DNA from 3 places in the Mesobacillus boroniphilus genome. Region 3 is predicted to be linked to each of the others. Evidence: riboswitches for the same ligand, from Rfam matches in the RefSeq annotation. Region 3 holds a riboswitch; each other region holds the start of a gene.
What was found. A riboswitch is a leader RNA that binds a small molecule or an ion and turns the genes downstream of it on or off. The one in region 3 is predicted to bind cyclic di-GMP.
Positions count from the first base shown of each region.

Region 1: another riboswitch for cyclic di-GMP. It lies ahead of DYI25_RS13415 (hypothetical protein); the one in region 3 lies ahead of DYI25_RS16550 (LPXTG cell wall anchor domain-containing protein).
Region 2: another riboswitch for cyclic di-GMP. It lies ahead of DYI25_RS14795 (HNH endonuclease); the one in region 3 lies ahead of DYI25_RS16550 (LPXTG cell wall anchor domain-containing protein).

Region 1 is NZ_QTKX01000002.1:65,752-70,022, reverse strand. It holds gene DYI25_RS13430 (heme-dependent oxidative N-demethylase family protein) at 1-692, opposite strand, end outside; gene DYI25_RS13425 (helix-turn-helix domain-containing protein) at 857-1,195, opposite strand; gene DYI25_RS13420 (ImmA/IrrE family metallo-endopeptidase) at 1,214-1,831, opposite strand; cyclic di-GMP riboswitch class II at 2,528-2,609, shown strand; gene DYI25_RS13415 (hypothetical protein) at 2,644-3,138, shown strand; gene ahpC (alkyl hydroperoxide reductase subunit C) at 3,478-4,041, shown strand; gene ahpF (alkyl hydroperoxide reductase subunit F) at 4,055-4,271, shown strand, end outside.
Region 2 is NZ_QTKX01000002.1:364,491-368,761, forward strand. It holds gene DYI25_RS14785 (LytR family transcriptional regulator) at 1-641, opposite strand, end outside; gene DYI25_RS14790 (phosphatidylinositol-specific phospholipase C/glycerophosphodiester phosphodiesterase family protein) at 1,573-2,496, shown strand; cyclic di-GMP riboswitch class I at 2,625-2,712, shown strand; gene DYI25_RS14795 (HNH endonuclease) at 2,800-3,696, shown strand; gene DYI25_RS14800 (hypothetical protein) at 3,777-4,271, shown strand, end outside.
Region 3 is NZ_QTKX01000002.1:751,276-755,546, forward strand. It holds gene DYI25_RS16535 (ornithine--oxo-acid transaminase) at 1-155, shown strand, start outside; gene DYI25_RS16540 (DUF378 domain-containing protein) at 392-625, opposite strand; gene DYI25_RS16545 (iron-containing alcohol dehydrogenase) at 828-1,991, shown strand; cyclic di-GMP riboswitch class I at 2,252-2,344, shown strand; gene DYI25_RS16550 (LPXTG cell wall anchor domain-containing protein) at 2,483-3,841, shown strand; gene DYI25_RS16555 (class D sortase) at 3,898-4,271, shown strand, end outside.

The DNA.
Region 1 (4,271 bases), 690 kb from region 3:
TCTTTCGTCACTTTTTTTCGAGCATGGCCCCATTCAGCAAAGGTTTCAAGCGAAGTATCCAGCTTGTTCCCTGCCATAAGGGACCAATTTTTCCTGCCCCATGGTTTGCCTGCCTCAATTCTCATTAAAAATTGCCGGATCCTTTCATCAAGCGAATCAAACCCTGGAATCGGTGAATGTATCTCCTTAAAAGACATCCCCGCATCAAAGTAAAGGGACCAATTCGCAGGGAAACACAGCTGCCCTGCATCTAAAAACAGGTCCCCATCCCGCTGCATCATCAAGATTAAATCCTCTTGGACATGCCGGCCAATAAAATCAAGGGGATCCAGTTCCAATGTTTCATGGTCACCAAATGTAAAAGTGATTTTTTCACCAAAAAGCAGATTTGAGAACACCCACTGGTCATTCTGTTTAATCAATTCAAACTTATCAGGATATGATTCTACAAGATGATGAACGATTAAAGATAACACTTCCCACTGCGCATCAAGTGTATGGGGGGAAGAGTAATAGCATCGTTCCGGATGATTCGTAAGCAGTTTTCTTTTCAAAGTAACTTCATCTATATACTGATCCGTTATTTCTATCGGATTCGGCGGATCTAATGGAGATGCATTGTTAGAGTATCGATAAACATCCCTGTCCCCAAAAGGATATGGAAAAGATAGAAGATTATCTGTTGAGTTCATGGGAAGCACCTCTTTTCAGAATATTTCATTTAATTCATACTATACAGAAGTTGACGCTGGAATTCACTAAAGTTATCGCTGCTTTGCTTCCAAGTTCTTTTACTTAGTCACTTTTGGCAAAAAAAAAGCGGCTAACCTCCAGGGCAGCCACTTTTTTAAAACTATTACTTTAGCATTTTTGAAAAAACATCTTTTAGCGATTTTCCTTTTTTATAATATATTTCATCACGGACTTTTTCATTGATCGTTTGCCATAGCATGATTTCGACATCTGAAAGAGGCTTTGATTCCTCTTCTTTTATGAAGGCAGCAAAATAGTCGAGTGGCACGCCATAAAACCTTGAAATATCCGCCATGATTTCAAAAGAAACCGATTTCCGGGCTCCCTTTTCAAGCATGCTTAAGTACTGCAGTGTAATGCCCGTTTCATTTGCAACATCTTCTAAACGCAGGTCTCTTTCCCGCCTCAATCTCCTTAATTCCTGGCCTAATGGCGTTGTCATCTTAACTCACCCATCTTCCTAATCTAATTTTGATATCTGCTTGTATGTAATAATGTAATACCAGCTAACAACCGCCTCAAATAATGTAATGATGATTTCAACTGCAATCCTCGGCGACTTAAGAAATCGATTTGTTTGGAAGTGAAGTAATTCATGAACAATTGTCTGCAGCTGCTCCGGATAATCAAGCTTTTCATCGATGATGATCACCTTTCGATCATGATGGTAAATCCCCTTCACATCATTCAGGTTTATAAAATAAATACTGATTTCATATTTATTGTGAATTCTGTTAGTCAATGACTTAATATACATGTCATCAACCGACATATACTTTTTATGCATGTAACCAATAAAAGTATAATATGAGAGGAATAAAATCAGTACTAAATTCACATTCAGATGGTCGAAGAATGCAAGGATAGGGAAAATAAGCATTAACTCGAATATCATAGGTCCGAACCTGTCTAAAAACAATTTGCTTGTTACTGCCCCTGTCTCAAGTAAGACATAGCTATATTTTAAAATAGTGCTTAAAAAGAGCATCATGGTCAATGTAAGATAACGAGCTAAATAGGTTTTGTCAGTATACTCATTATAAAACTCATTACAGACGATGATAATAATGATGTACATCGACAACAACGCTATTATAGATTTTAAACTCCCTCTTTTTTGCATAAAGATAGCGAATAAGCTATCTACCAGAAGGTAAATAAATCCGTAAACAACTGAGAAACGGTCGAAAATAATCAATGACATTATGACGTGAAAGAAGGAATATCCAAATCCAGAAAACACTTTTAGATTGATCCTGTCGAAAATGACCATAATACATAGAAATAAAAGGACATTCCCTTCAAGCTCATGCGGTATCTTGATATACAGAAACGTCAAAATAATTGCCGGTAGAAGAAACAAAAGAAAGTATGCTTTCTGGTAAAAATTCTTAATGGTATCCCCTCCGAACTCATTAGCGTATCTCTAAATATACTTTATTACAGCCGGCATCTATAAGATATTTTAAATTTTCGACAAATTCTTTAGGATTCCTCAGAAATTTGTCTATCAAAATAAATATTTTTATACAATTGTTTAATATAAAATCTTATTAGAGCAGAGGATTATCATTTATTCTTCTGTCTTTCCTCCCATACGAGTGCAAATCATTGGTTTGCACTCTTTTTTTATCATAAAATAATTGTCGAAGGAAAATTATGTATTTAAACTTTAGTTTAATATAAAATCAATTTATAAGCGGTGGAAAACTGAAGTGGCCACTTTATGACGTTCCATCGTAAAAAAGATTGGGATCGATAGCTCATACCCAATCTGATAGTGGGAAGCTTTGAAGTACAGCCTCTACTTGGACACTTTGGCTGTATGGAGCTACTAGTGTAACCGGCCCTCTTAGTTATTATTTTTTAATCTAAGGGGAGATAAGAAAAATGAAAAAAGTGTTAGTTGGATTAGCTGCAGGAGCATTGGCAATGGGTATTTTCGCAAGTTCATCACTTGCAGCAGTAACGTATGACTCAGCAACAGGAACAGGGTTTGTTGGTAAGGGCGATGTTCAGCTGGCATTGGGATGGAATAATGCTCAATTGCAGAAAGAAGCTGAAAAACTATTATTTACCTATGAATCAGTTGAAACTTATGAAGTAACTGTTGAATGGACTACCAATGAAGGGAAAAAAGGTGAGAAGACTCACACAGTAGATCATAAAAAAACTTCAGAAATAGCTGCAAGTTTAGATTCTAGCGCCAGAAAAGCTAATCAATTTACTGGTTTCTTTTTAAATGGTGTTAAAGATGTTACAGTTAAAGAAGCAGTACCGGCATTGGGTGATGAATTTCCTGGAGAATCAGGCCATATCGTTACTAAAGTAGAATTAGTCTCCAGTACCAGCACTTTATATGTAAACGGGACTCCATTACAATAAATTAATATGAATATATACCATGAACTTATAACAACACTAGTTCATGGTTTTTTTATGTTCCTATATTTCCGCTTTCTTTATTAATATTGTAATAACGGGCAAAGCGGTAATTTTCGGTAGTCGTACAATATATGACTTTATCCATCTGAATCAATTCGAAAATCTATGGGAATAATTATTATGGTGTAAAGTAGAGGTCTTATCGCTTGACACTCGATGAGATTTATATAATAATCGTTACTGAATTAGAATTATTATAGTTTATTGAATAGTTAACTGAATATCTTCAGTAAAACTATTTCACAAAATAATTCAAACCATTTAAGGAGGAAATTAATCATGGCATTAATCGGTTCTCAAGTTTTACCATTCACAGCACAAGCATTCCATAACGGAGAGTTCATCACTGTTTCTGAAGAAAATCTTAAGGGAAAGTGGAGCGTAGTTGTATTCTACCCAGCAGACTTCACATTCGTATGCCCTACTGAGCTTGAAGACATGCAGAACGAATACGCTGCATTAAAAGAAATGGGAGCAGAAGTATACTCTGTATCAACTGATACACATTTCACTCACAAAGCATGGCATGATCACTCAGAAGCAATCGGCAAAATTGAGTACATCATGATCGGAGACCCTTCACAGAAGATCTCTCGCAACTTCGATGTATTGAACGAAGAATCTGGCCTTGCAGACCGCGGAACTTTCATCATCGATCCAGACGGCGTAATCCAAACTGTTGAAATCAATGCAGGTGGAATCGGCCGTGATGCTAGCCAGGTAGTTAGCAAGCTAAAAGCTGCACAATATGTACGCAACAACCCAGGCGAAGTTTGCCCTGCTAAGTGGAAAGAAGGCGGAGAAACACTTAAGCCAAGCCTTGATCTTGTAGGAAAGATTTAAGGGGTACACTCCCATGTTATTAGATGCAGAAATAAAAGCACAATTAGCCCAATATCTTCAAATGATGGAGGGCGATGTGCTGCTTAAAGTTAGCGCTGGATCGGATGATGAATCACGAGACATGCTGGCTTTAGTAGATGAATTGGCAACAATGTCATCCCATATTAAAGTGGAGCATGCCGAATTAGAAAGAACACCTAGCTTCAGTGTGAATCGCATCGGCGAAGACA
Region 2 (4,271 bases), 390 kb from region 3:
GGATCTTCTTTTCTCATCCTTACATACGCTAAAGCTTTATTTCCGTTTAGATCGATTTCACCTTCTTGGAAGTCATAACCGCCTTGGGAAAAAGTTAATGTATTGTCAACCGTAACTCCGCCTACAGCGTTTACGATATCTTCAAAGCCTTCCATATTTACTTGAACAAAATAGTCGATCGGGATGTTCAGGAATTCCTCGACTGTATCTATGGACATCTGTGCACCGCCAAATGCGTAGGCATGATTAATCTTGTCGTCAAATCCTTTTCCCACAATTCGAGTTCTTGTATCACGGGGAATGCTTACCATTTTAGTAGAGTTTAGTTCAGGATTCACCGTCATGACAATCATTGTATCCGATCGCCCTTTGTCACCAGGTCGGGCGTCCACACCCAGCAACAATACGGAAAAGGGCTTCCTGTTTTCATCGCTTACTTCATCGCTTTCTGCATGGGCGATGTTCTTACGCTGATCAGTCGTCTTGCGATCAATCGGCTGATGCATCGTTTCTACCGCTTTTGAGACAGATGAATAAATAGTGTATAAATAAACGCCGGCTCCTATCATGATCAATAATCCTATGATTCCCATAATTTGAAGCCTGGTCATCTTCTTATTTCTTCGTTTATTAAACCTCACATAACAACCCTCCAAATAAAATTTGATATTAAAAGTTCCTTGACCCTCCGCAAAGGAGTATCTTTAACGGAAGTATCTCTGGTCGTTTTTGCTAAAATCCTTTTTATATAATTCTTCAGAATGAATTTTTTTAGAAGTAACGATATAGAAGGGAATTGGATTTATAGCAGTTACCATTGATTTGCTGACTAGCTTCTCTTGATTAATAATTTGACGTACACCTTCTCAAAATTGTTACGATGAGCGGAGAAAAAAGTAATCCAACAAAAATCCTTTATTGGCTTTGCTGTTGAGATGAGCCTAAAAGGTTTAGGGCATGTTTGTTCTCTAATGATCTTCAGGTCCTTTTTCATGTCTTTTGAAAGAAGGCCTAATAGTTTATTATAGTAGTCCATTTTTTCTTAGGTTGTTCATTGGAAGGGAAACGGATTGAAATCATATAGATTGCTAGATTTTGAGCTATTTTGCCGTTCGGTACATAAGTGTTAAAATGCCTAACTTAATTGCATTTTGAAGAGTAGACGATAGATTCCATCTTTATAATATTCCTCGTGGATCGCTTTCAGAACCGCTCATTGCTGCAAAACGGGCAAGTCTTTTTAATCCTGCTAAATTCTCCCTTTGAGAAATTATGCCTATACTCCACCAGCCGCTTCTCCAAATAATCAAACTGTATATACTTATTTAATTCCTCAAAGACACCAAGTTTAATCATCATTAGAAACAGTTCTTGTGCTACGATTCACTGGTAGCCAACCAAGACCTCTATTGATTTGGACCGAGGGAATTTTTCCTACAGTAGTGTTCCGGTGTTTAGGACTTTTATATGACAGAAGAAAATTAGACTGTATTCAACATAAAATGACAAATAATTACAAAGGTGGTCAAATTAGTTTAAAAACGATATACTAGTTTCCATAGAAGACAACTTATGATGATCGGGAGAGAAGCGAAATTGAAACAAGGAAAGTGGTCTATTCTTTTATTGTTCATATTGGCAGCTATTACTCTGGCTGGTTGTGGCAAAGATGCAGTCAATGAGAATGTGTTAGCGAGCGAGGCAGCGGCAAAAAAGAAAGAGAAAAAACAATCAGTTTTAGCTGATAAGCCTGTGGTTCTTCATGGACTTGGATTTATTGAGGGACATATGGTTACAAACTCTATCGAGGCTTTTACAGCGAACTATGACCGGGGTTTCAGAGTGTTTGAGGTTGATTTGCAAATGACTTCCGATAATCGTTTAATTGCCCGGCATGACTGGGAATTGGTCCATTATGAATGGTTAGGGCAGGAGGTTCCTGAAGTAGGAGGGCCAAAGCCGTTTGATGAAATAATGCCTATGAAGATCCATGGTAAGTATACTGCACCATCATGGGAGCAAATCCTGGAGCTGATGCAGAAGTATCCGGATGCTTACTTTGTGACTGACACGAAAGATAAAGAGGAAGAAATAGTTCGTCAATCCTTCTCATATTTGGTAGAGGCGACAAAAAAGGTTGATCCGGAACTGCTGGACCGTGTCATTCCTCAAATTTATGATAAGCCTATGCTTGGTTATATAAAGGATTATCATGACTTTAACGAAGTAATCTATACGTTGTACAAACACACAAATGAAGACATCCCGACTCCGAAAGATTTGGCAGAATGGTCCGCCGCCAACAACGTAACGGCGATAACAGCCTTGCCATTCCGATTAACAGAAGAAATGCAAGCCGCACTAAATGAGAAAAATATCACCATTTACACACATACCATCAACAAACCGGAACACGCAGAAGCATACAGGTCCAGGGGATGGGGCATCTACACAGACTACCTCCTATACGACGGGGAGAATTATATTGCACCTTAAGAAGCACGAGAAAAGAAGCATGGGGACGTTCCCTTTGCTTCTTTTTTTATTGTTCTCGTCGACAAAAAATGACAAATTTAATTGGTTGAATATAGTAGAATTATAATGTGATAAAAGTCCTATTCAAATAATGATAAAGGCAAACTTATCGAAAGGTAAGGACGCAAAGCTGCGAGTCTAAAATCCTAAATGGATTATGATAGTCGGGTTGCCAAAGAAAGTCTCTATATTTACTTGGCTATCCTTTTACTAATAGGGATAGCTTTTATTTTACATATTCCCCTGAAAGTGGAGTGAAAACATATGAGTTTTATTCGGACTATTGGCAAGGGTGCCGGAACTGTCGGTGGTGGTTTGATCGGCGGAACCGTCAAGGTGGCTGGAAAAGCTGTGGGCAGCAAGTGGAAGGACACTGGGGAATGGATTGAAGAGGTTGGAAATGGTATTCAAGCAGCATCCGAGGTTGCATTTGAGAACGCCGGGCAGTTTCTGGATGGCGCTGTTCATGGAGCGTATGGTGCGATAAAACAAGATGAATATCATAAGCAAAAGGGCTTGATGGATTTAAAGGATTCTACCTTTAAGACAATAAAAGGGATAGGCTCTACCGTAAAATACACAGCGCAGAATGTTGGCACTGTATACAAGGGATACTCAAGCGGAGATAAAGACCAAGCCATCAAAGGGATGAAAAATCTCGGGAAAGTTGTAGCCGTATCAGGACTGGCAATCGGTATATTGGACTTCGCAGATGGAGCAGACGTTGCCGAAGCAGAGGAGCTTGTAACCAGGAATGACCACTTGAATGGATATGAACATCCTGAGACTGGTGTTCTTTTTGTGGAAAAGACAGTGGATCTGCCAAATGGCCAGGTGATCGAAGGGACTTTTCCAGTATTTGATGATTCCTTCAATGTCATCATAGCTGAAGAAATATATTCTGAAAGTGATAATGTTCATTTTAGAATAGCGAATGCAACATTGTACCAGGCAATCGTTGAAAACCCGCAGCTTGCCTATGAAATGAATCTGTCTCAATCTGATATCCAAAGCCTTGCAAGCGGGCAAACTCCTGAGGGATACACATGGCACCATAATGAAGAACCAGGACTATTGCAGCTGGTGGATGAAGAGACCCATGCTCAAACAGCCCATACAGGCGGCCGGTCCATTTGGGGCGGAGGCAGTGAAAATCGTTAAGCACAGTGGGAAGCTTATTGTGTTTTAGTAAAGCAGCCGAATGTCCATATTTCAAAAGATTTTAAAAGGGGAAATCAACTATGTTAAATAGCTCATTAAAAAAAGAAGCGATTGAAAAATTAAAGACTGCACTCAACAAATATGAAAGTTCTTCTAAAGCTTTACAGAATAATGCTATTAAACTTCATAATACGCGTAATTACGGAGTAGATGTTATTGCTAAAGTTGAGGCTTACATTAACACGTTAGCTAATACTCCAAAAGAGTTCGAAAAGAGTTTTGATAAAGTTCACGTTAACCTCGCCAGTTTCAAGACGCTTTCTGAAATTTCTTATGATGAAAAAGAAATGATTAAGCTAGCGGGTGGTGGTTCGGCAGCTGGTGTAGCGGCTGGTGTTGCCACAGCTGCTTTTGCACCAACAGCGGCAATGGCGATTGCTACTACATTTGGAACAGCCTCAACAGGTGCCGCGATTTCTGGTTTGTCGGGTGCTGCGGCTACCAATGCGGCTTTAGCATGGTTAGGTGGAGGTGCTCTAGCAGCTGGCGGTGGCGGTATGGCTGGAGGAAGTGCA
Region 3 (4,271 bases):
CAGAACCTGCCCGCAAGTACTGTGAAGATCTGAAAGAAGAAGGACTGCTTTGCAAAGAGACGCATGATACGGTCATCCGTTTCGCACCGCCGCTTGTCATCAGCCAGGAAGAACTTGACTGGGCGATTGAACGAATCAAGAAAGTATTATCATAAAAATGAGAAAACCCGCCTTTGTGGCGGGGTTTTTCATGTAAATACCGTCGAAGCTGACCAAGGCGCTTGCGCTTTTCTAAAGAGATAAGAAAGTGTAATACAACTTCGAGAAATGTCCAGCTCCAGCGCCTAGCCCCTCGAGACGCTTCGGTCCTGCCAATGAAGTCAAAGAACGACTTCACTGTCAGGCCCTCCAGCGCTTGTCGGGGCTGACCAAGGCGCTTTCGCTTTTCTAGTTATCGCGTAGCCCGTGGTTCTGCCGCTCTTTCCTCTCTTTCGCTTGGCGCGAATAGAAGACCGATGTTTATTAAACCAGCAAGACCAACCAGGCCATAGATGATTCGAGCCAATGCTGAATCCTGTCCGCCGAAAATTGCTGCAACAAGATCGAATTGGAAGAACCCTACTAAGCCCCAGTTGATGGCCCCGATAATGGTAAGAACAAGTGCTGCACGTTGAATACCGCTCATGGGTGTTTCCTCCTTATACTAAATTTGTTCTTTTATAGAGTGATTCAGCAGATGATGAATTATTCATCCACGCTATATTAAAAATCTACCCTGCTAAAAAAGGTTGTAACATTTTGGAGCACATTGGAGAACATTAAGAAGTGTATTTTTTGCATTGCTTTTAAAAAAGGAACATAATTAGCCTTGAGGAAGGTGATAAAAAATGGATAACTTTACATTTTATAATCCAACAAAACTAATCTTTGGCAAAGGCCAACTTGAGCAGCTTAAGAATGAAGTCCCTCAATATGGCAAGAAGGTTCTGCTTGTATATGGCGGAGGCAGCATTAAGCGGAATGGGCTTTATGACTCTGTCATGAATTACTTAAAAGAAATCGGAGCTGAGGTATTCGAACTTTCGGGTGTTGAACCGAACCCTCGTCTGTCGACTGTTCATAAAGGTGTGGAAATCTGCAAAGAGGAAGGCATTGAATTATTGCTCGCGGTGGGAGGTGGCAGTGTAATTGACTGCACGAAGGCAATCGCAGCCGGAGCCAAATACGATGGCGATGCTTGGGACCTTGTCACGAAGAAGGCTTTTGCATCAGAAGCACTTCCGTTCGGAACTGTGCTGACATTGGCGGCTACAGGTTCCGAAATGAATGCCGGCTCTGTCATTACCAATTGGGAAACGAATGAAAAATATGGCTGGGGAAGCCCGGTGACTTTCCCTAAATTCTCTATTTTAGATCCTGTGAACACATTTACAGTTCCTAAGGACCAAACAATCTACGGCATTGTTGACATGATGTCACATGTATTCGAGCACTATTTCCATTTGACAGAGAACACTGAATACCAGGACCGTATGGCCGAATCCTTGCTTTTGACAGTGATGGAAACAGCTCCAAAGCTGCTTGAGGACCTGGAGAACTACGAATATCGTGCTACCATCCTTTATTCAGGAACAATGGCATTGAATGGAATCCTTAACATGGGTTACCGCGGCGATTGGGCAACTCATAATATTGAGCACGCGGTATCTGCAGTGTATGATATCCCTCATGGAGGCGGGCTGGCCATCCTGTTCCCGAACTGGATGAAGCATAACCTTAAGGTAAAACCAGAACGTTTCAAGAAATTGGCTGTCAGGGTCTTCGGCGTGAATCCAGAAGGCAAGACAGACGAAGAAGCAGGCTTGGAAGGAATCGAAAAGCTGCGTGAATTCTGGAACAGCATCGGTGCACCATCACGACTTGCTGATTATGACATTGATGACAGCAAGCTGGAAGTAATGGCAGATAAGGCAATGGTAAACGGCGAGTTTGGCAACTTTGCAAAATTGAATAAAGACGACGTATTGGAAATCTATCGTATGTCTCTATAAACGTAAAATAAGGATCCAGGGGATTAACCCTGGGTCCTTTGTCTTTATATGGGTAAAAAATCTTAATGATTTTTGTAAGAAAAGACTCCGTTTTTACTGAAATCATCATCCTTATCGGGTAAAAAAGAAACTGAAGAAAAATTTACCAATAACATTTCTAGGACTATATGTTTAAGTAGCTGGTTAACTGTGGTAAGTCTCTAAATGTAAGACAATGGAGCAGCAGGAACAATTTACATAAAAATTGACATTAACACCAATCATGCTCAAGGCAATCCTGATTGAAAGACAGGGACGCAAAGCAAGGAGTCTAAGGCTGTAGCTTTCTAGCTAAGATTGTCCTAGCTGCCATGAAATTAGAGATATTCTCGCTGTTGTTTTGTCTAGTAAAAAAGGATGAATACAAGGAAAAGGAGGCAAGAACTCTTGTGAAATAACTGAATATTCAGTCATTTTTAGTGTAAAATTTTATTCGAAAAGGAGTAGAAATTTTGAAAATTAAAAAGCGTTTATCCTTAGTTGCATTCATGCTAATGGTCATGATTACATCCCCGGTTACAGGTGCATTTGCCGCGGAAAATAATGAGCAAGGAGCAAAATTCGAAGAAAATACTAGTAACCAAGAAGAGCAGGTTCAAAAAAATAACACAGAAACTACAAAGTCTGCAGACCAGAAGGAAAAGTCTAATGGTGAGGTAAAAGCAGCATCTACGGAAAATGAAACAAATGTTGAGGAAGGATCAGACACTAAAATAACATCTGACCAAGCACAAAGTAACTCGGATCAAGAAACAACAAATCAACCTGAAGAATCTGAAAACAGTGCCAATCAGGAAGTCAATACTGCAGAGGGAATTGATGCTCCGGAGGAAGAAAGTGCTTCAGAGGAAACTAATGCTCTGGAAGAAAGTAATGCTTCAGAAGAAAGTAATCCTCCAGAAGAAGCTAATGCTTCAGCAGACGAAAATGAGTCGACAGCAGCTGAGGATGGAACCGTAACAGCCAATGAAAATACAAGTACGCAGATTCACCTGCATATCGATCAATGTGTCGATCCTGTTGAAACAGCCTTTGTTCAGGTGAATGGCGTGTGGGAAGAAATGACGAATCCAGGTTCATCACCGCTGTATAAAACTTTTGATGAAGGTGAGTTCATAAAAGATAATGTCACGGCATTCAAATTGATTTTTACAACAGGGGAAGTACTTGTGGTACCAGTAAGTGAAATAAGAGTGGGTGTTGAAGCGGAAGGTTCAGTGAATTACTGGCTGGAAAGTTGTGAACTTCCTGCAGAAGAACCGGCTGGATCAGAGGATTCAGAGGAAGTTGATGAAACTGTGAACGTGCTAACAATGATTAAAATCATGATAGACGAGAATCCGCGTCAGATTGAAAAAGTGACATTGCGAATGATGAGTGGCAAGAGAATTGAATTTGAAAGAGTCAATGCTCTTTTCAGCCTTACTCTGATGGAAGAAATCGAACTAGAATTGATTCGTGGCATTGAAATCACAAGGAACGGTGAAACCAAATTAATCCTACTTTCGCAAATCGAGTCCTTGGAAATGGTGGATAGTGTACTGACACTTCAATTGAACTGGGAAATGGAAGGTGAAATGGTAGAGGAAGAAACAGGAGAGAATGAATCAGACGGGGAAAATGATACGACAGGACCTGAGAATAATTCAGGATCAGGAAATACACCTGATGGCACAACAAATGAGCAGGTATGGAACGGAGAGGTCCTCCCTCAAACAGGTGAAAGCAGCAGGGCGATGTTCTATGTGCTAGGATTCCTGATCGCCGCAGGAGGGGTCATGCTAAGGTTCAAGAATCCATTGAAGAACTAAACTCGAGTTGGAGGGGAAGCGATTCCCCTCTTTTATTTTTATAAGAGGTGAAATTCATGAAAAAGGTATTATCGCTATTAATGATCCTTGCTGGTCTATCGATCTTCTTTTATCCAGCAGCAAAAGATTATTACACCGCCTACAATCAGGAGAAGATGATTGAAACCTGGGAGGACAGCAGTCAGGGGGAGCAGATCGCTGCTGAGAGTCTTAGGGAACTTGAGGAAGTACTCAGTATCAAAACTAAGGCGGAGACCAGTATGAATGAAGTTCCGCAAACTGAAAAACAAGAATCGGAGCAAAAAGCAGCAGCTAAAACCGAAACAAAAAAGAAAATGTCCAATGGCATCGTAGGAGTAATTGAAATAGACAAGATTGGCGTAAAGCTGCCTATATTAAATGGAGCGTCGGATGCAAATTTGGATATAGG